2 regions of the Roseibium sp. RKSG952 genome follow, and region 2 is predicted to be linked to the other one. Evidence: riboswitches for the same ligand, from Rfam matches in the RefSeq annotation. Region 2 holds a riboswitch; the other holds the start of a gene.
What was found. Region 2 has a riboswitch for thiamine pyrophosphate ahead of E1297_RS18905 (ABC transporter permease). Riboswitches for the same ligand answer to the same signal wherever they lie in the genome.
Positions count from the first base shown of each region.

Region 1: linked by a shared signal. The riboswitch ahead of thiC (phosphomethylpyrimidine synthase ThiC) and the one ahead of E1297_RS18905 (ABC transporter permease) in region 2 are both predicted to bind thiamine pyrophosphate.

Region 1 covers NZ_SMMF01000959.1:232,442-243,799, reverse strand. The annotation lists gene E1297_RS41115 (hypothetical protein) at 1-1,914, shown strand, start outside; TPP riboswitch at 2,056-2,175, shown strand; gene thiC (phosphomethylpyrimidine synthase ThiC) at 2,285-4,075, shown strand; gene E1297_RS41105 (nucleotidyltransferase domain-containing protein) at 4,189-4,539, shown strand; gene E1297_RS41100 (hypothetical protein) at 4,626-5,669, opposite strand; gene E1297_RS41095 (hypothetical protein) at 6,024-7,730, opposite strand; gene E1297_RS41090 (radical SAM protein) at 7,739-9,316, opposite strand; gene E1297_RS41085 (glycosyltransferase) at 9,298-11,358, opposite strand, start outside.
Region 2 covers NZ_SMMF01000911.1:36,501-47,858, reverse strand. The annotation lists gene E1297_RS18915 (CHASE2 domain-containing protein) at 1-701, shown strand, start outside; gene E1297_RS18910 (ABC transporter substrate-binding protein) at 749-1,696, opposite strand; gene E1297_RS18905 (ABC transporter permease) at 1,725-2,378, opposite strand; TPP riboswitch at 2,605-2,709, opposite strand; gene E1297_RS18900 (hypothetical protein) at 2,749-5,154, opposite strand; gene E1297_RS18895 (adenylosuccinate synthase) at 5,406-6,698, opposite strand; gene E1297_RS18890 (DMT family transporter) at 6,922-7,875, shown strand; gene serA (phosphoglycerate dehydrogenase) at 7,902-9,488, opposite strand; gene E1297_RS18880 (phosphoserine transaminase) at 9,552-10,730, opposite strand; gene glmM (phosphoglucosamine mutase) at 10,900-11,358, opposite strand, start outside.

The DNA.
Region 1 (11,358 bases), on a different contig from region 2:
GTAGACGGCAACGTTTCGAACAGCGGAGCAATCACGGTTAAGGCCGATGGTGAAACCTCTGCAACAGCAGGCGGTGTCTATATCAGCAACGCGTTAACGGGCAGCTTCACCAATGCGGGTTCGATCAACGTGACCTCCACGGATGCTACGGACGAGGCCGAAGGATATGGTCTCTATGTCGGGGACGATGTCGCGGGCGACATCACCAACAGCGGCTCCATCACTGTTTCTGCCAAGGGTGAAACAAGTGCGTCAGCTTATGCAGGCGCCATCCAGATCAGGGACGGCTTTGACAGCACGCTCTCGAACTCTGGCACCATCAGAACCACCAGTGTTTCAGATGCAGATGATGCTACCGCCCGTGGCGTCTATGTGCGTGGAAACACCGGGGGTCGCGTTGCGAACACCGGCAGCATCATGGTTCGGGCCGAAGGTGCCAAGAATGTCAGGGCGCAGTCGATCCTGCTCTATGATGAGGTCACCGCAGACATCTCCAACACAGGCACCATCAGCGCCGCTGCAGCAATAGCGAACGGCACTGACGATGCCGAAGCGCTGGCTGCGGGTATCTGGGTCGAGAATATGCAGGGCACGTTCTCAAACACCGGATCTATCTCGGCAAGCGCAACGGGTGGTCCCGCTGCGAATGCGTATGGTCTGTATTTCGAGAACTTTGACGGCGTGATTACGGATGTGGGAACCATCTCGGCCACTTCCGACGGCGGTGATGCTTATGCGATCTATCTGGGAACCGGCAAAGGTGTCCTGAACGTAGATACGAAAGACAACATCTCGGGCCGGATCCGTGTGGGTGATCACGATGTGAATCTGGACGCACAAGGGGGTAGCAAAGTTTTCAGCTTTGAGGACGCTGCACCAACTGTGGGAACATTCACCACCAAGATTTCGGATCAGGACTCTGCCTGGTTTGTCCAGAACGAAGGTGGGGCAGCTCCGGTATATGCTGTCGTTGACGGGACCGACGTTGCAACGCCGGGCGATGTCGTCGCCATGTTTGGCAGCGTAGTAGGCAGCAGCGGCAATGCGCTGCAGTTCCAGCAGGCCCCGCAGGTAACACAGGGTGTTTCGTTCAGAAATGCACCCGGTGCAACTTTCGGTGGGTTCCGACCGTTTGCAATGATCGACGCAGAATACCGCGAGTTCGAGAATGACCCTGACGTCAAAACCGATGTGAAGCTGTTCAACGGCAGTGCCGGACTTTCCGGCCAGACAGAAAACGGCATTGCACTGGCTTTTGGTATGGGCGTGTTCACGGCCGATGGTGATAGCCGCACGACCGACTTTGACACCACTGGCTTCTATCTGGATGCAGCGGTGGGTCGCCAGTTTGGCGCGTTCACGGTTGAGGCCGGGCTTGGTTACGGCTGGCTTTCGACTGATCGAACACGTCAGATCACGGGCAGCGCCGATGCAAAGGCAGATTATGACAGCACACTGCTGACTGCACATATCGGTGTTGAGCGCGCGTTCGATGTCAGCGACAAATTCGGGCTGATCGGTTTTGCAGACGCCAGATATACCAATCAGAAGGATGATGGTTACACGGAAACCGGCTCGGTCGCGAATGCCACGGTCGGAGACATCACAACCGAGGTGATTGAAGCCCGGTTGGGTGCCGAAGTTGAAAAGCAATTCAACAATGGCGGAGTTCTGTCAGGCCAGCTGAGCGGTGTACTGCGCCGAGGTCTGGGGGATTCGCAGGCCGATGTCACTGTCTTCTCATCAACTCAGAATGTGATCTTTGCATCGACAGATTTTACCGGTGCAAGCGTCGCAGTGGGTTATGAGAAAGATCTGGTTCAGGACATGCTGCTGGAGCTGAAGGCCGAACAGGAGATCGGCGACAATGCTCAGGGCCCGTTCCTGCGCGCCGGCCTTAAGTGGTCGTTCTAAAACAAAAATCTCTGCGGCACCTAACCGGTGCCGCAGAGACAAATTCCTGATGACAGCGCCCTCCTACCTAACGCTGTGTTTATGTAAATCGAAACATGGCTGAATAAGGGCTTGTCTCAGACGTGGTGCCTGAGCTAACCAAAGGTCACGCAGGGGAGTCCCACCGAGGGGACTGAGAGGCTGACGGGGCATTGCCCGGCGACGCGACCCTTTGAACCTGACCCAGTTGATACTGGCGTAGGAAGCTAGGGCGCGCAGGCCACGGATCCGGGCGGGCGCACTCCGAACAGAGGGCTGTACACCCTCTCGTTTCCCCAAGCCAAAACTCATCTGGTGTCTTTTTGAGTTGAACCGCTTGAGGAGCACCAACATGAATGTCCCCAACCCCAAAATCACCACAGGTGAACTGCCTGCTTCGCGTAAGATCTATGTGAATGGCACACTGCACCCTGACGTCCGCGTTCCAATGCGCGAGATTTCGGTCCACCCGACCGCGGGAGAGCCGCCGTTGCCGGTCTATGACAGCTCAGGTCCGTACACCGATCCGAACGTGATTACCGACATTCGACAAGGCCTGACCCCGTTGCGCCGCAAATGGATTGAGGCGCGCGGTGATGTCGAAGAGTATGACGGGCGCGAGATCAAGCCCGAGGATAACGGGTTTGTTGAAGGCGACCGCCTGACGCCCGAGTTTCCGGTGCGCCCGCGGCCTCTGCGCGCAACTGATGGCAAGGCGGTGACGCAGCTCGCCTACGCCCGCGCCGGGATCGTAACTCCCGAGATGGAGTTCATCGCCATTCGTGAGAACCAGCTGCGCGAGGCCATCGTCGAGCAACGCGAAGGCAATGACTGGGGGGCCAATATTCCGGATTACGTGACCCCGGAGTTTGTGCGGGATGAGGTCGCCGCAGGTCGCGCGATTATACCCGCCAACATCAACCACCCCGAAAGCGAACCGATGATCATCGGGCGCAATTTCCTGGTCAAGATCAACGCCAATATGGGCACGTCGGCTGTTACCTCCTCGATGGAAGAGGAAGTGGACAAGATGGTCTGGTCGATCCGCTGGGGCGCCGACACGGTCATGGACCTGTCCACAGGCCGCAATATCCACAACACCCGTGAATGGATTATCCGCAACTCACCGGTTCCGATCGGCACCGTGCCGCTCTATCAGGCGCTGGAAAAGGTGAACGGCATTGCCGAGGACCTGACATGGGAGGTGTTCCGTGACACGCTGATCGAGCAGGCCGAACAAGGCGTGGACTATTTCACCATCCATGCGGGCGTGCGCTTACACATGGTTCCGATGACCGTGAATCGGGTCACCGGAATTGTCTCGCGCGGCGGATCGATCATGGCCAAGTGGTGCCTGCATCATCACAAGGAAAGCTTCCTGTATGAGCATTTCGATGAGATTTGCGACATCTGCCGGGCCTATGATGTGTCGTTCAGCCTCGGTGATGGCCTGCGTCCGGGGTCGATTGCCGACGCCAATGACGAAGCACAGTTTGCCGAGCTTGAGACGCTGGGAGAGCTGACCCAGATCGCCTGGGCAAAGGACTGTCAGGTAATGATCGAAGGCCCCGGCCATGTGGCGATGCACAAGATCAAGGAGAACATGGACAAGCAACTGGAGTGCTGCCACGAGGCGCCTTTCTATACGCTCGGGCCCCTGACCACCGATATTGCACCCGGTTATGACCACATCACCAGTGGCATTGGCGCGGCGATGATCGGCTGGTTCGGTTGCGCGATGCTCTGTTACGTCACACCCAAGGAACATCTGGGGCTACCGGATCGGGATGATGTAAAAACCGGCGTCATCACCTACAAGATCGCCGCCCATGCGGCGGATCTGGCCAAGGGCCTGCCGGGCGCGCAGCGTCGCGACGACGCTCTGTCGCGGGCTCGTTTCGAATTCCGCTGGGAAGATCAGTTCAACCTGTCGCTGGATCCGGACACCGCGCGCGAATTCCACGACCAGACTCTGCCGAAACAAGCGCACAAGGTCGCTCATTTCTGTTCGATGTGCGGGCCGAAATTCTGCTCGATGCGGATCAGCCACGACATCCGGTCTGAGGCGCAGAAAGAAGGAATGGAAGCCATGGCCGCCAAGTTCCGGGAAGGTGGAGATCTTTACCTGCCTGTTGAAGACTGACCGATATGGCGAGACCGGTCCAACCGGTCTCGCATCCGTCTGAAATACGGACCTAGGAGATATTACATTGAACACCTAAATAGACCGCATCAGGCAAAAAACAGGGTTTACCAGTGACTAACGGACTGAGCGAGCAACACAGCAACGCCATAAAATATTGGGCAAAGCAGCATTCAATTATTCGAAAAGTGATCCTCTTCGGCAGCCGGGCTCGTGGTACGCATTCCGCAAACAGCGACTTTGATCTGGCAATACAAGTGTTCCCGGCCAGCCCGCATCATTATGCTCAGATGGCCTATATGGACTGGCATGACCGCCGCGTGGAAGATCTGGAAGCTGCGCTGAATCACAGGGTTCAGCTTGAGTGGTTTGCACCGGGGGCAGGACTGGCCATCGAAAGATCGATAAAATCCGAAGGCGTCACGGTTTTCTTTCGTCAGTACTTCGAAGACGAGGCGGGTTAGTTGTTGCGTATGCGGCTGACTTGACTCGCAAAGCTTCGAAAACTGGTGCAGCGACTGCCGAAACGGTTGGCGAAGCCCGAAGGGCTTCAGCCAGTCACTGTAAAGACGGTGCTGAGTATCCACAACGCAGCGGCCAGCAATGCAAAGGTCGCTACCGTGGATACTCCGAAACCCAGCACATTGGCACTGCGATACGGGCGCATCAGATTGTCAAACCCTGATTGGTTCAAGGGACCTTCACTCACCTTAAGCTCTGCAATGAAACGGGACATCATGGGGGTGTTTCTGGCAATCAACGTACCCAGACCACAGCACATGATCCACAACGTTGGCAGGAGTGGTGGAATACAGGCAATGCTCAGCACAATGGCAGCCGGGACACCACCCTCGCGGAACGGACCTACCAGGTTCACCCAGTCGTTACTTACGCTCTCAGGTGTCAAAACCATGATCGCATAGAGAACGAAAACCATCAGAAACGGGATAATCAGCGCAAGTACAAGCCCGATCGCTGCAATGCAGACCAGCCCGGCGAGGATGGCCACATCACCCGCATCATGCCATCGCAACGCGCTGAGAATTTCGACCATCGCGACAAACGCAAGCCACGCACTGACGGCGATAAACAAGATGAAGATCAACATCGCTCCATGGGTCGCACCCAGATTACCCAGATAACCCAGCACAAATGCCACACACAAAGCCAACCCAAGCACAAAGGCCATCTTGCGCTCGTTCGGCACCAAAGTGACCAGGAAACCGGACATCATAAACAGCCCAGTGTTTTCGAAGACCCGACTATGCACAATCAGAAACACACCGTAGCCGATCTGATACGCCAGATCATAATAAGTGTCCGATCCCCCAAAGAAGCGGGCACTCAGCTTGTCCCGATCTACTGCCGCCGCAACAAACACAAACATGGGCAGCACGCTGATGGCTGCCTGAAACCAACGCTTGTTCGCTGGTACGTCATCGTTGAAAAAGCTCCACGCTCCGTAGGTTGTGATATCAAAAAGCGCCCAGCCCAAGTAGATTGCACTGACCACAAAGACGGAGGATAGCCCAAGTGCCCATGCCACCGTTTTCGAGGTAAACGGACTTTCGCCGTAGCGGAAACTAAACAACATCGTTGGGTCCGCGCTGGGGTCAATGAATGTGTAAGGCCCACGCAACAAATACAGGCCGATGGTCCCCTGCCGGGTTTGTGGGTTTGCGATCAGGTCGATTTCTGCCGGCCGCGGATTGCGAGACCGTAACCCCACTAATATTGCGAATAAGCCGGCGACCAAAACGATTGAATTCATTGTCATAAATAAGATCCGAACTGATGCTCTGGATTTTCTCTCACCCGAGAAGGTGTTGAAATTAAGGCTCGTGTCCGACTATGAGAATCCTAGGTTCAAATAGGAACTTTTCATCAATCCGCACGTTGGGTGGTATCAATCAGGCAAACCGCACAGCAGCAGCGATGTTTGCTCGTTTCAGTAGTCATAGACCCTGATAAAAATCGGCTCGGGTGCAGGAATCGGATGGAGGCCGGAATATGGTTTGTGCGCAGGCAGCAGGAAAACAGGCCAATCGACAACGCCATCCAAACGCACGCGATTTGGCCCTGGTTGCAACAACACCGGTAGCTGCACTGGTTCGTCCTCGACCAACAATGACACCGCCACAGGTTGCCCGCTTTTGTCGAACAGTCCGAACTCCTGCTCAAGAGGCGTTTCGAACGTCACTTCGCTGACATCCGAAAAGCGAACTCCCGGAATGCCAATGTTCGGCGCAACCCGGACATAGGAGTTTTCAAGAAACGGTTTCATCAGCTCGCGCAGTTTTTGGGTTCGGTAAGTATCAATGATCAAATGCGGCGGTACGGCACGCAGTTTGCGCATGAAGTCCGAAGCTTCGCCTTCGGAATTCGCGATGTGAACCTGTCTTGTATCAAGCCACCGGCGCTGAGATTCCGCGTGGTTTGACAGCATACCGATACCATCAAAGTACTTTTCGTTGGGCCCAAGCAGAGTTTCGACCTGTCGGATGAGATCAATCTCAGCCCGGTTGTCGTGTTCTATATATGTGATGTTGCGGACAAAGCTGAGAAGAACGGCAACGATCCAGACCGCATGGATCAATCTGGCCTGCAACTTGCCGCGTGCCGCGTAGCCCAGTGTGACCGGGGCCCAAAGGCACAGAAACGGGATCACCATGATAAACACATAGGGCCAGGGCTGATTATGACGTGCAATCAGCACGATCATGACAAGGGTGAAAACCAGCGCAACCTTATGCCTGGGTGTCAGCGTCCTCCATCTGTAGAGACTAGCCAGCAGTCCAAAAGCGGCGAGCAGATAAGGAAGCAGATTTCGCTCGATCGTCTGCCCGTAAAACATCCCCAAAGTGGTGTAATAGACATGTCCGCTTGTGGCGACCCTGAGCGGACCTTGGAAAAGAGAGGTCAGTATCGTCAGACTGTCCCAGCCACCGAGCGCGATGCTGTAGACAAGAATGGGAATGACCCACCCGGCGACCAGCATTAGGCCGCGCCTAAGCGTTGTCAGTAGATCCAGACGCAAAAGCGCCTCAACCACCAGTCCAAGGCCAAGCGCGAGATTGAAGTAAACCGCCTTTTGCGTCGCGATGAAGGCAAGTCCACTGAACAATCCGGCAATCAGAATAGTCTTTGCGCGCGATATGTCTCGGGACACGATCCAATACAGCGCAGCAGTTGCGAAAAACAGCGCCAGAGACTCGGATCGGGTACGAAATACCCGCTCGATAAAGGTTGAAAAGCTGAGGGCCAGCAGAACGACCAGCAACGCGCGTACCCGGTCCTGCCCCAGTTTCCGCGCGATGCCATAAAGCAGTGCCAGCGTTCCGCAGGCCAGCAAAGCGGTCTGCAAGCGGCCGATCATGATGGCCGACTCCGCATCCCAACCCAGCCAGTGCGCCGGTTTGTAAAACACCGCATAGCCGACCGCCTTGGACGGCCAGATCGTATCAAAGAACCCATTACCCAGATATTTAGACTGCCCGAACTGCCAGAATTCGTCCATCACGAACTGGGTGTTGAACGCGAAGAATACCAAGAAGCCGAGCTTGGCGCATAGTGCAACACGTATGGCCCACTGATAGCGCAGCATAGGGTCACTGGTTTCACCAGCACGGGCGTATTGCAGATCTAAGGCTTGCAAAGTCTTACTCAACTGGCGCGTTTAAGCTGGCTTTTCTTTCCTTCGATCATTTCCATCCGTCCGCGCGGCACCCGCGTCCGAGCGTTCCAGGCTTCGTCAATTTCGGTTTGCTTTGGCGGCAATGCACTGGTCACCGCTTTGTCACCACGGATGATCGACAACAGGAAATTCTTGAATGCGTTTACCGAACGCAGGCCTTCCTTGGGATTTGTAACCGCCTGCAGCGCTTTGCGCACCATATAGGTCGGACGGAAGTGAAACTTGCGCACTGCGTATTCGCAAAAATCCTCAAGATCCTTGGGCGACAGACCGGGCAGGTCCAGAACACATCGGTGCTGACCGTCGGGATTCAGCCACTCGTCGAAATTGGTTGTGGCCAGATATCCGCCCTCTTGTGCCCATTCATAGGCGCCGGTGCCCGGATAGGGCATCACCGGATAGAACTGGGCACTGTCGGGATTCAACTCTTTGGCCAGTTCAAGGGTCTTGGCCAGCGTCTCTTTTGTTTCACCGGGGAATCCAACCATAAAGCAGCCGTGGACGAGAATACCCAGCTTGCGGCAGTTCTCCATAAAGTCTTTTTGTTGCTGCAGTGTCTGACCCTTGCGCATGTTGATCAGCAGGGTCTGGTCACCGGATTCAAAACCGGTCGCGCATTGCCGAAGCCCGGCTTCTTTCAGGGCTTTCAACGTTTCGTAGTCGACGTTGACGCGGATGTTGGCAAACCATGGCAGCGTGATACCGGCCTCTTTGACCAGCCGTGCAATTTCCTGTGCACGGACCCGGTCTGAGGTAAAGGTGTCATCCTCGAAAACGATCTCTTGAATTTCAGGCATGTTGTCCTGAATCCACTTCATTTCGTTCACGACATCTTCGGGCGACCGGCACCGATAGCTGTGGCCATGCATCACCTGCGGATATACGCAGAAAAAGCACCGTGCCTTACAGCCCCTACCACCGATCAGCATGACCATGGGCTGGTTCGCGATCGTGAACAGATAATTTTCAGGTGTCAGGAACTGCTTGTAGACCGGTGCCACCCAAGGCAACGCATCCATATCACTGATCAGGGTGCGATCACCGCTCCGCTCCGAACTATCGCCCGATCGCCACGCCAGACCGTCAACCGACGAAATCGGCTGCCCCTGCTCAAGCGCCTCGGCAAGCTCGGAGATGGTAAAGTCGTATTCGCCAATCGCGACAAAATCCAAGGCCTTGCTTTGGGTCAGGGCCACTTGCCACTCAGCCGTTACATGGGTGCCAGTACAGCAGAACCTGGCCTGCGGCAGAGCAGCCTTGAACAGATCAACGGTTTCCAGATCATGGTTAACACTGGGGGTTGATGTTTCGATCACCACCAGCTCGGCGTCGAAGTCACGCAATCTGTCGATGGTGTCCTCGCGCGACAGCTCGTCAGCGGCGCAGTCCAGCAACAGACATTCATGGCCTCGCGACATTGCCAATGCAGTGGCATGCGCCAACCAATAGGGATAATACAACGTCCCCGATTTGATCACACCGGGACTGCGTTGAGACCTGGAAAAACGCCAGTCTCTGAGAGGCGGATTTACAAAGGCGATTCGCATTGCGTTGGTCCCTTTCCGTGTGCGGGTATTGATGTCTTTCCCACGCCAGACAACCATTGTTCAAGCAGTTGATAACCCGAGTTCAGGGCCGCGATCTGCGTTGACCGGATCGACGAGATCTGGACCGCATCTTTGGTTGGCTGGTCAAGCTTTTGCAGCACCGTATCGGCCCAGCAGGGGTCATTCAGTTCAACCACACGGTCCTCGTACCCAGCCTGCTTGCAAAAGGCGCGGACCTTGGCCGCGTAGTTCAGAGCAACAAACGGCGTGCTGCTGTTCGAGGCGAAAATCACCGGATGAAGCCGCATTGAAATAAGCGCTGACGATGCAGCGATATGGCCCTGCACCTGAGAAGGCAGCAGTTCCTCGGTTTCAATACATTCGATGTCGCAGCCCGTCTTTTGGACGATCTGTTCGGCAAAGGCGCGATCTTCAGGATTCATTGTCGGCAGCATGGCCAGTTCGCGCCCGGCTTCGGTCAATCGGGTGACCAGTTTGGTCCAGTTTTGAAAGCTCTCGTCGATCTTGGCCTGATCCAGTTCATACAGGTTCTCGAAATTGGCCCAGGCGCAGGGGGATATCAGTATGCGGTTCGCAGATGCCGTGACCGGTGAGGTTGGCAGCAAAAGCGCCGGATCGGCCGCCGTGCTTGCATGATTCAAACCACAATCCTGCAGCAGCTTGGTCGAGGCATCATCGCGGGTAATGACAAGGGATCGGCGACCCAAAGCCAATCGCGTCAACCGGCGGGAAAAACCTCGCTGCAATGGCCCGACCCCGATACAGAACACACCGGTTCGCGTGCGAAACAACCGACCAAAGGCAAAAAGCGAACAGACGACCACGTGCTTGGGCAAGCTCAGGTCATGCAACCATTGCCCACCTGAGATAAAGATGCCCTGAAATCCCGAAAACACCACAAGGCTGCGCAATGCATCAGGTATAAGGGCAAGAGGCTGAACCGCTCGCGAACTGCTGGCCGGGGCCAGCGCGTCCAGAATGACACGTTCCCGCGCTTCTTTGCTGGCGGGCAGCGGACGGGTGTCAATTCCACTTGGTCCGAAGGCAATCAGATATGGGTCCACCGCATTTCCGGGCTGGGACAGGAATTTCTCCAACCGTTCGGACACCGCGCAAAGAATTGCCTCATCCCCTTTGTTTCCCGCGTTCTTGAGCGCAATCATCCCAACGCGCCTGCGCTTGCGGCGTGCATCGGGATTGTCGCCGCTGATGAACAGCCCGGCGATCTGACCCAAACCGTATGGAAGATGTGTCATGGCAAAAAGGGCGGTCAGTCGCAGCCAAAGCGCCGGTTTTCTGTCCCCAATGCACAAGACCAGGGAAACAGCCGCAATGCAGATCAAGTAAATCGGCAGCACCAGCAGTACCAATGGCGGAACAAGAAACACCGGCGACCAAGCGTTCGGGTGACGTCTGATCAGCCAGGTGCGGCCTTTTCCATAGGCGTACATGTTCTTTGCCCAGCTTCTCAGATCAGCACGCTGATGATGCACGACAACTGCATCCGGAATTGCCACCAGCGACTGCCCCATGTCCCGCAACCGCCGGGAAAAGTCTTCGTCCTCTCCCATGCGCGCGAAACGCGGATCGAAACCGCCCGCCCGTTCAAGCGCTTCTCTTTTGTACAGCACATTGAGCGTTGGAATATGCGGCACCGTTGCTTCAGACATGGGTATCTGTCCCTGCAAAGAACCGCGTGAGCCCACATAGGATGAAAGCATTATGGCCAGCGCATCATAATGTGCGCTCTGGCCAGCTGGCGGTGCATTGCCTCCACCCACTGCGGCAACGTCGAGTCGGGTTGCCGCATTCAACAGGTTCTCAAGCCAGTGCGCAGGGGCCTCGCAATCCGCATCCAAAAAGGCAACAAACTCGGTACTGGCTGATCTCCAACCGACATTTCGGTTCTTGCTGATCGAACGCGTGGCACTGGTGATGACCCTAAGGCCGGGAAAGGCCTCAATGGCGAGCTTGACCGTCTCGTCGGTCGACCCGTCATCAACCAGTATCACCTCGGACGG
Region 2 (11,358 bases):
TCTCCAATGCCATTCAGGCCGAAGACGGCACCATCGACAAGTATATCGGGGACAGCATCATGGCATTCTGGAACGCACCGCTTGCGATCCCGAACCACGCAGAACATGCCTGCCGCGCGGCATTGAAAATGCTGCGGGTTGTCGACCGGCTCAACGGAGAGGATAGCTTCGGCTTCAAGGCCCGCGCCCTGAAGACACAAACCGTACAGATCGGGATCGGTCTCAATTCGGGCGAAGCCTGTGTCGGCAATATGGGGTCAGACAACCGGTTCAACTATTCGGTCATCGGAGACGCCGTAAATGTCGCATCGAGGATCGAGTCCAGTTGCAAGGCCGTCGGTGCGGACCTTCTCGTGTCCGATGCCACCCGAGACGCTGCCCCGATGTTTGCCTATCTTGAGGCGGGGGAGATATCGCTCAAGGGCAAATCCCGGCCGGTCAAATTGTTTGCACTCGTTGGAGACGAGGTTTTCGCACAATCCGAGCCCTTCCGGACGCTTCAAGACTGTCATCTGGAGCTCATAGCGGCCGATACCGAAGGCAGCCCGGAAGCCGCTCTCAGGAAACTCTGGCCATGCCGCCGGGCTGCGCCCCGAAAACTCGCGGCATTTTACGATCGTTTCGAGGAGCGTCTCCGCGAAAACGCAAAAAGGCCAGCAGATCCGGACCGGTCGGAACCCGGACAAAGCGCCGCCCGCTAATCCCGTTGTCAGGATCTCGCGGGCAGCACCCGTTCAAGGCTCAGGCCTTAGCGGATTTCGACCGCATATGTGTCGACCGGCACGACTTCATCAATCAAGCCGTTTTCATGCATGAACTCGGCGAACCGCTGATAGCGGCCCTCATCGAGTGCGGCCGGGCGCTTGGCAAACCGCGGCAAGGTATCGACCCAGGCGCGGCTGTTCAGCTCGTCGTTGAGGTTCGGATAGGCCTCGATGAACGCGTTCCAGGCTTCGTCCGGATGATTGGTCAGATAAATCGTCGCCGCTTCGATTGCCGCCATGAACTTGGCATAGCGCGGATCATCGACCTTGTCCTTGTGAACCACATAGATCAGTTCGTCGAAGATCGGCACACCGTTTTCTTCCGGATAAAATGCCTTACCTTCCTTGCCTTCGATCTCGATCTGCGTCAGTTCGAAATTCCGGTAGGCCCCGATCACGGCATCGACCTGACCGGACATGAGCGAGGGAGACAGGGCGAAGTTGACATTGATCAGCTCAACGTCATTCACCGACAGGCCGACGGACTTCAGCATCTGCGACAGCATGGCGTCTTCAAAACCGGAGACGGAAAAGCCGATCTTCTTGCCTTTGAGATCAGACAGTTCCTTGATCGGACCGTCCTTCAACACGATCAGGGAGTTGAGCGGCGTCTCCACCAAGGTGCCGATGCGGGCAACCGGCAAGCCTTCATTGATCTGCGCATGCAGGGTCGGCTGGTAGGAAACCGCGATATCCCCCTGTCCGGCGGCGACAAGCTTCGGCGGCATTGCCGGATCAGCCGGCTCGATAAATTCGACTTCAATCCCCTCGGCTTCAAAGAAGCCCTTGGCTTGCGCGGTGATCAAGGGGGCATGATCCGGGTTGGTAAACCAGTCCAGCAGGACGGTCAGCTTTTCCGCAGCCTGAGCCGATGCGGATAGTCCGACGGTCAATGCGGCTGCGCACAACGCGCCGAGCAGGCGTTTTTTCATCAGTATCCTCCAAATGGATTTGGGCAGATCAATCCTCGACCTGCCAGGGAACTAGAAAACGTGTGAGATGGTCGACCAGAAAGCGCAGGATCAGCACCATGATGGCCAACAGAATGAGCGCTGCAAACATGACGTCGGTCTGCATGCGTGCGTTGCTCTGAAGCATGATGAAGGCAAGCCCGCCCTTGGCCCCGACCCATTCACCAACAATGGCGCCAATCGGTGCAAAGACTGCGGCAATGCGCATGCCGGAGGCAAGGGCCGGAAGCCCGGCGGGGATCCGGAAGTACAACAGCTCCTTCCAGCGCGGCAAACGGTAGAGCCGGGCAAGGTCCGTGAGACCGGGATCGGCCCGGCGCAAGCCGTCATAGAAGGTCGAGGTCACCGCGAAAAAGATGACCAGCACCGCCATCACGATCTTGGATGCGAGACCGAAGCCAAGCCACAAGACCAAAATCGGAGCAATTGCAAAAACCGGCAACGCCTGGGTGACCAACACGGCAGGCAGGAGTCCCCTGCGGAAAAGCGGAAACAACCACATCATGATTGCCAAAACAGTGCCGGCTGTCACGCCGCAGATAAATCCCAAAACGGTTTCAAAGGCCGTGATGGACGCATGATGCAAAAGAAAACCGCTTTGAGAAAGGAACGCATCCGCTACACGCATGGGACCGGGAAGCATGAATGGTGGGAGCGCGAAAATCCGGACCACGGCTTCCCAGATGCCGATTGCAAGCGCGAGCCCCAAGCCGACCCTCACCAATCGCAATATGACCTGGCGCAATGCGTTTTGTGAAAACGGAATGCGGCCTGCCTGATCGGTGCCAAGACTGGCGTTCAGTTTCAACACGCTGGATCCCCCCGCGCTGGCCCCGACTGGCTCAGCGTTCGATATTGGAGATCCGGGAAAGGCTAAAGGCTTCCGTCCCTTCGCCGGCATGACCCGGATCAGGTTCTAAGGGTTCGGCTATGAGCCATCTCAGTTCCGCTGCGGAACACCCCTCGGACCGGGGCAAACCATGCCCCGGTGTTTCATGAATTGCAAGTCATTCCTATTGAGGCTGCCATGCAGCGACCGCCTGTTCAACAAGCTCGGTGCCCGTCGGTCCTTTTTCCAAGGTCAGGATTCCGCGTTTGCCCGTATCGAACAGCATCGGGATGTCGATCCAGCCGCGGTCACTGAGGAGCCCCATGTTGCGTTCGCGCTCGCTCGCCAGACTGGAAAGGGCGATCCAGAAATAGCCTTCCGAGACCTTGACCGATGCTCCGAGCAGGGCATCTCCGCGCGCTTCTTCCGTCGGCTTCATCACCAGCCCCGGGACATTCACGACATCACCGGAGGAGAAGTTTTCCGGGAAATCATACCGGATTTCGACCAGGTGGCTCGCTGGCAAAGAGCTGTCGTCATTCGGCTTGATGCGAAGATTGACACTCAGATCGCGTTCAGGGATGCGGATAGCGGCGGCCAGGACCTCTTGCGAACGGCCCTGGATATCGGTTTCACTTTCCAGCGACCAGACAACCTCGCCATTCGATGCTGTTCCCGAACCGTTTGCCTGTTCGCCTTCCTCATAGAGGATCGACCGCTGTGACCCCAAAAGGGCTGGCGTTTCCGTTGCACCTGAAAGAGCCTGTGTCGGATCATCAATTGTGCTCGGGCTGGTCAGGGCCGCGATTTGCGCATCCGGTGCTTGCGGCACCCTGTCTTCGGTCGCAGGTGCCTGTGCCGCAGATGCCGTATCAGGCTCGACCGCAGCTTCAAGATCCTGCGGCGTAATCAGCGTGGTCGTGACAGTGCGCGCATCGGGGGCGGCCGCAGGCTCCCCATTTGCATCCAGAAGCCTGTCGGCGTTCTTGGCGGGTTCGGGGGCCGCAGGTGCCGTTGGCGTTGGTGATGGCGCTACGGAGGCTGTCTCGGCGGGCTCTGCAGGCTCAACACTGTCGGCAGTGTCAGGAGCCATTGCAACGGTTTGCTGGTCATCGCCAAAAATCAGCGCGGCAATCACGGCGCGCTGCAGGTACACCACACCCAAAATGCCGATGCCAACCAGAATGACGACCATGATCAGGAAAAGCGACACAATCGAGCGGCCACTGCTTTGACCGATCGAGCCGGAAGCCGGTTTTGTCTGCTTTTTCCTTTGGGCCCCAGGCGTCACGCCCGGGATCTTGCCGGCCTTTTTTTCCGCACTTGCTGTGCCGGCACTTTCGTTTGCCGCGCCGGTCTTGCTATTTGCAGGGTCCGATTTGGGCGTCGGCTTGGCGGCTGTAAGAACGGGTTCCTTGCGCTCACCCTTTGCGCCAGCTGCCGCAGCCGCCATATCCTGTTTGCTCGACTCGGCCGCCTTGTGGGTGGCCGTTCCAAGCTTTTGCGCAGCTTCAATGGTGTCCTTCAGCGGCGAAGGTGCTTTTTTAGGCGGCTGGACCTGTGACTGTGGAGCCGCCGCTTGCGGCTGAGCCGGTTTGGATACAGCAGGCTCGGGCGCAGAGGACTTCTCCGGGCCGGACTTTTGCGGTGCTGCTGGCTGAGCAGCCGCTTTTTGTGCAGCATCCGTTTTTTGGGGGGCCGCAGCCTCAACTTTCGGGCTTGGATCCTGCTTCGCGGGAGCCTGTTTGTTCTGCTTTGGATCTGCAGGTTGTTTGGGCGCTGCAGCAGCCTTGGCCTGTTCGGCTTGGGCTTTTTGCTGTGGTTCCGCTGCCGGTTTCGGGGCGGGTCCGGCCGCCGGCTTCTCGGCAGGGTGTTTGGGAGCGCTAGGCCCGGCCTTGGCCGCTGCCGGAGCGGAGCCCGGCTTCACCGCTTGCGCGGCTGGTTTCCCTGAAGCGGCTTCCTGAGGCTTCTGCGGCTTTCCTTCGCCAGCCTGCGCATCCGGTTTGGGGCGCGGCGCTTGGGGTTCAGCGGCCTTCGCCGGGGCCGGCTTTCCCGGTTCGGCCGTTGGCTGCTTAGGCTCGGCTGGTGTTGCCGCAGCCTTTGGAGCGTTGGCAGGAGCCTGCGGTTTCGCCTCGGCTTTCGGCTCCGGTTTGGCAGCGTGTGCTGGAGCCGGCGCCTGCTCCGCAGGTTTGGGCGCGGGATCCGGCGCAGCCGGTTTGGCGCTGGCCGGCGAATTTTGTTTTGTAGCTTGAGGCTCGGCCTTCGGCTGAGGGGCAGCCTCTTTGGGGGGCGGGGCCGCTTCAGCTTTCGGCTGTTCGGTTTTGGGCTGTTCGGCTTCCGATGCGGCCGGTTTGGAGACCGGGGCCAGTCCAAGCACCTCGCGCGCTGCTTCGGCTTCTACCTTGCGAATGGCCTCTTCAAGGCGCAGCTGCTCCGCAGTAATCTCGCTTGGGGACAGGGGCGGTTCGTAGGCCTTGAGCTGATTTACAATCGCATTTCGGGCTCTCGTGTAAACGCTGCGGCGCGCGGCACCGTTGTTTTCGGGGAGCGCCGAAATCGTTTTTTTCAAGATCGTGTAATAGTCAGCCATCGTCCTGCCTGTCGGCCATTTGCCGGGTGAATAGTTGCCCCGCTAAAGAATTATATCAAGACGCGCTAAGATCGAACCCCTCATGGTTCTGATTAGCTTGTTCCCGGACCGGATTTTGTCTACCCGGGCCGGAGGCTCCGCATCCAAACATCTCGCTACATCAGCAAGCAGCTGTGACCGTGCGGGGGGCTGAACCACAGCCCCCAACCCGGGCCTGCAGCTCTTGCTGCTGCAAGCAATCCTCTAAAGGCTTAATCCTGAAAAGGATTCTGGACGAGGATCGTATCGTCACGTTCCGGACTTGTCGACAGCAAGGCGACAGGCGCCCCGATCAATTCCTCAACCCGGCGCACATACTTGATGGCCTGAGCCGGCAAATCGACCCAGGACCGCGCGCCTTCAGTGGATTCTTTCCACCCCGGCATGGTTTCGTAGATCGGAACAACCCGCTCCTGCGCGCCTTGCGAAGCAGGCAGATAATCGATTCGCTCGCCGTCCAGTTCATAGCCAACGCAGATCTTGATCTCGTCGAGGCCATCAAGAACATCAAGCTTGGTGAGAGCGATGCCGTTGATACCGGAGGTGCACACGGTCTGACGCACCAGAACAGCATCAAACCATCCGCACCGGCGGCGGCGGCCGGTAACGGTTCCGAATTCGTGACCGCGGGTCCCGAGGAATTCGCCGACCTCATTGTCCTGCTCGGTCGGGAAAGGACCCTCGCCGACACGCGTTGTGTAGGCCTTGGTGATCCCGAGAACATAGCCGACAGAACCCGGCCCGAGACCACAGCCTGTCGCCGCCTGCCCGGCCACGGTGTTGGACGACGTCACGAACGGATAGGTACCGTGATCGATGTCGAGCAAGGCGCCTTGGGCACCTTCAAACAGGATCCGCTTGCCTGCGCGGCGTTGATCGTCCAGCAGTTTCCAGACCGTGTCGACAAACGGCAAGACCTGATCGGCAACGCTTGCCAGCTCGTCATAGATCGCCTGTGCGGAGATTTCATCCTGGCCCAGACCACGGCGCAGCGCATTGTGATGCACCAGCATCCGGTCGATCTTGCCCGGCAACGTGGTCAGATTCTTCAGATCCATCAAGCGGATTGCGCGACGTCCGACCTTGTCCTCGTAAGCCGGGCCAATGCCCCGCTTTGTCGTGCCGATCCTGGTACCGGTGTTTGAGCTTTCTCGCAAGGCGTCGAGTTCACGGTGCAAAGACAGGATCAGCGTCGCGTTTTCGGCAATGCGAAGCGTTTCCGCAGTCACGACAACACCCTGTTCCCCGAGGCGGGTGATCTCTTCGACAAGGGCATGCGGATCGAGAACGACGCCGTTCCCGATCACAGAGAGCTTGCCTTCGCGCGCAACCCCGGACGGCAACAGCGACAATTTGTAGGACACGCCGTCAATGACCAGGGTGTGGCCTGCATTGTGCCCGCCCTGAAAGCGCACAATGACGTCAGCCTGTTCGGACAGCCAGTCGACGATTTTTCCTTTTCCCTCGTCACCCCACTGCGAACCGACGACAACAACATTGGCCATGAAGACAACGCCCTCCTGAAGCGAAACAGCCCCGAAACACAAAGCAAAACCGGAGCACAAACACATCAAGCCCCGGGCCATACCGCCCGGGGCAAACGCGGCGGACTATATCCATTCACTCCCGAACTTGCGAGCCCCCTAAGACCCGAATTTCATGACAATTTGGCATTTCGCTGGCTCGACGCACGGGTTCGGATCGCAAAACGGGTGTCCGGGTTATAAAATGGCAGATACGCCTGTGTCCGCAGCAAGACAACAAGCGGGGCAACGCATGATGAGCCGGTGGAACTGGATCCTTCTTTTTCTTCTTGGGGGGATATGGGGCGCATCATTCCTGTTTGCGAAAATCGCCGTCACGCAGATCCCGCCGCTGATGCTTGTTTTCCTGCGCGTTGCCCTGGCATGTGGGGCGCTACACGTGATCCTGCGCTTCAGCGGCCACAAGTTTCCGGTGACCCCTTCCATGCTGATCTCATTTCTCGTGATGGGTTTATTGAACAATGCCGTCCCGTTTTCCCTGCTGTTTTGGGGGCAGACGGCGATCGGCGCCGGGCTGGCCGCGATCCTGAATGCCACAACGCCTCTGTTCACATTTCTTGTTGCAGCGCTGCTTTTGCGGCAGGAACCGGTCCGGCCTCATCGCGCCGTTGGCGTCCTGTTCGGTTTTGCAGGCATCGTGCTGATGCTATCGGCCAGCCTGTCAGGTCTGGATGCGGCTCCGTTCCGGGCACAGCTCGCGTGCCTTGGAGCCGCCTGTTCCTATGCCTTTGCCGCCGCCTATGCAAAACGCTTCTCGGGGCTGCCGCCACTTGTGTCGGCAACCGGACAATTAACCGGCTCGACGCTCTCGATGTTCCCGGCCGCATTGCTGACGACCGGATCCTGGTCGTCGGCGGACGTCAGCTATGACGTTTGGGGATATGTCGCAGCCCTTGGCCTTGTGGCGACCGGCCTCGCCTATCTGATTTATTTCCGACTGTTGGCCGACGCCGGTGCGACAAATGCCTCTCTGGTCACTTTTCTGGTACCCGCCAGCGCCATCCTGCTCGGACATGTCGTTCTGGAGGAAGGACTGACACAGATCCAGATGGGCGGTCTCGGATTGCTTCTTGCCGGCCTGCTCGTGCTCGATGGCCGATTGCTTGCACTGGTCAGGCGGCCGGAACAATTCCGCTGATCCGGCCGCTGAAGCTCTCATATGGATCAAAACCTCAATGGTTTGACCTGCTTGACATGAGTGACGGCCTGCAACCGGTCGAGCACGCTCTGCGGAACAGGTTCGTCCACTTCAATCAGACAGATGGCATCACCGCCAGCAGTCAAACGGCCCAGGTTGAACGTCGCGATGTTGACATCGTGACTGCCGAGCTCCATGCCGAGGTGGCCGATAAAGCCGGGTTTGTCCTCATTGGTGATGTAGAGCATATGGCGCCCGAGTTCGGCTTCCATATTGATGCCCTTCACCTGAATGATCCGGGGCTTGCCGTCAGCAAAGACGGTTCCCGCGACAGACTTTTCCTGACGCTCGGTGGACACCGTGAGACGGATATAGGTTTCGTAAGCGCCTTGTTGTTCACGGCGAACCTCTTCAACGGCAATACCCCGGCTTCTGGCCAGGGTCGGCGCGGACACCATGTTCACGGTTTGCAGAAGCGGCGTGAGCAGGCCGGTCAGGGCGGCAGCCGTCAATGCATTGGTATTCATCTCTGCAACAGCGCCGGAAAACTCCAGCCGCACCTTCTTGATCGCCGTTTCCGTCAATTGGCCTGCAAATGACCCGAGCTGTTCGGCAAGGCGCACATAGGGCGTCAGTTTCGGTGCTTCCTCTGCCGAGATCGACGGCATGTTCAACGCGTTGGTCACAGCACCGTCGAGCAAAAAGTCGCACATCTGCTCGGCCACCTGAAGCGCGACATTTTCCTGTGCCTCATTGGTCGATGCCCCAAGATGAGGGGTCGACACAAAATTCGGGGCCCCGAACAGAATATTTTCCCGTGCCGGTTCCTCGACAAACACGTCAAAGGCCGCGCCTGCGAGGTATCCACTTTCGAGTGCTGCGCGCACCGCATGCTCGTCGGCAAGTCCGCCGCGAGCGCAATTGACCAGATAGGCACCGCGTTTCATTTTCGAAATGGCGGCAGCATCAATGATGTTCCGGGTCTTGTCGGTCAGCGGTGTATGCAGAGTGATGAAATCGGCCCGCGGCAGCAAATCCTCCAGATCGACTTTCTCAACGCCGAGCGCCAGGGCGCGCTCGGGCGTCAGATACGGGTCGAAGGCGAGCACCTTCATGCGCAAGCCAAGCGCGCGATCCGCGACAATCGAACCGATATTGCCGCAGCCGATCAAGCCCAGCGTCTTGCCGGACACCTCCGTGCCCATGAACTTCGACTTTTCCCATTTTCCGGACTGGGTCGAGGCATCAGCGGCGGGGATTTGCCGGGCAACGGCCATCATCATGGCAATTGCATGTTCGGCCGTGGTGATGGCATTACCGAACGGCGTGTTCATGACAATAATGCCGCGTTCGGTCGCCTTCGGTATATCGACATTGTCAACGCCAATGCCCGCCCGTCCGATCACCTTGAGCCGGCCGGCCGCCGCAATGACCTTCTCGGTCGCCTTGGTTGCCGAGCGGATGGCCAAGCCATCATAGCGTCCTATGACGGACAGCAAGGCGTCCTTGTCCTTGCCGAGCTCGGGCTTGAAGTCGACATCGATACCGCGGTCCTCAAATATCTTGACCGCAGCCTCGGACAGCTTGTCCGAGATCAGTACTTTCGGAGCCATGTGTTACTCCCTTGTCTGGATAAACCCGGCGCGGTGGCCGGCATGCGCAAGAAAAGACCGGGTTCAGGCAGCCTTGGTCAGCTGCCCGAGTTCGGTTTCAAACGCCCAGTCAAGCCAGGGCGTCAGCGCCTCAAGGTCTGACGCTTCGACAGTCGCGCCACACCAGATGCGCAGGCCCGGAGGTGCGTCACGGTAGGAGCCGATATCGAAGCCGACCTCTTCCTTGTCCAAACGGGAGGATATCGATTTGGCAAATGCCGCCTGATCGGCAGCAGGCAGCGCAGTCACGCGCGGATCGGTGATCACAAGACACACCGATGTGTTCGACAGTGTTTCAGCTTCCTTTGCCAGAAAACCAACCCAGGAGGTCCGGCCGACCCAATCGGCCAGCACCTTGAGATTGGCATCTGCCCGGCCTATCAGAGCATCAAGGCCACCAAGTCCATCGGCCCATTTCAACGCATCCAGATAGTCTTCGACGCACAGCATCGACGGTGTGTTGATGGTCTCGCCCCGGAAAACGCCTTCAATCAGCTTGCCGCCCTTGGTCAGACGGAAAATTTTCGGCAGAGGCCAGGCGGGCACGTATGTTTCAAGACGCTCGACAGCACGCGGGCTCAGGATCAGAACACCATGGGCCGCCTCACCACCCAGCACCTTCTGCCAGGAGAAGGTCACAACATCGAGCTTGTCGAAGGCGAGATCCTGAGCAAATGCAGCCGAGGTCGCATCACAGATTGTCAGCCCCTGACGGTCGTCCGCAATCCAGTCGCCATTGGGCACTCGAACACCCGACGTCGTGCCATTCCACGTGAAAACGACATCGTGGCTGAAATCGACCCGGGACAGGTCCGGTAAAAACCCGTATTCCGCCGTGATCGCGCGGGCGTTTTCAAGCTTGAGCTGCTTGACCACATCCGCGACCCAGCCAGCACCGAAACTTTCCCAGGCAAGCATGTCGACCGGGCGTTCGCCCAGAAGCGACCAAAGGGCCATCTCAACAGCCCCGGTATCGGACGCCGGTACAATGCCAATGCGATAGTCATCCGGGACTTTAAGGACCTTGCGCGTCAGGTCGATCGCCTGCGCCAGCTTGGTCTTGCCGGGTTTTGCCCTGTGGGAGCGGCCCAACGGTGCATCGGCGAGCTTATCGAGAGACCAACCCGGCCGTTTTGAGCACGGACCAGACGAGAAATGAGGATTTGCCGGACGCATTGCCGGCTTCGAAAATTGTTCTGTCATGTTAATCTACCCTTACAGATAGGTGCCCCTCGTTGGGGAGGGGTGTCCCACTTATCTGGATAGATCCGAACCGCCGCCCGGTCAAACGAATTTGTCAGCCAGCGGAAAATGCTTGCACCATGATCCAATGGAACGGCAGCGCCCAGTTTAAAGAGCGCTGCCAATAGATTTATGCAGCAGCGGTATGTGCCACAACACCGGCGATGTCGTTCACCACCTGATTAACGAGATCCGCATCGTCCCCTTCCGCCATGACACGGATCAGCGGCTCGGTGCCACTGGCACGGATGACCAGCCGGCCCGAGTTGCCAAGCCGCGACTCGCCGTCCTGAATGGCCGACTGAACCTCTTCCTTGGCCAGCGGCTCCCCGCCGCCGTAACGCACATTCTTCAGAATCTGAGGGACGGGCTCGAACTTCCGGCAGACCTCGGAAACAGTGCGGTTCTGCTCCTTGATGCAAGCCATGACCTGCAAGGCCGCGATCAAGCCGTCACCGGTCGTCGTGAAATCGGTCATGACGATATGGCCTGACTGCTCACCACCGAGGTTATAACCGCCCGCACGCATCTGCTCGACCACATAGCGGTCGCCGACCTTCGTCCGCATCAGATCCAATTTAAGACTATT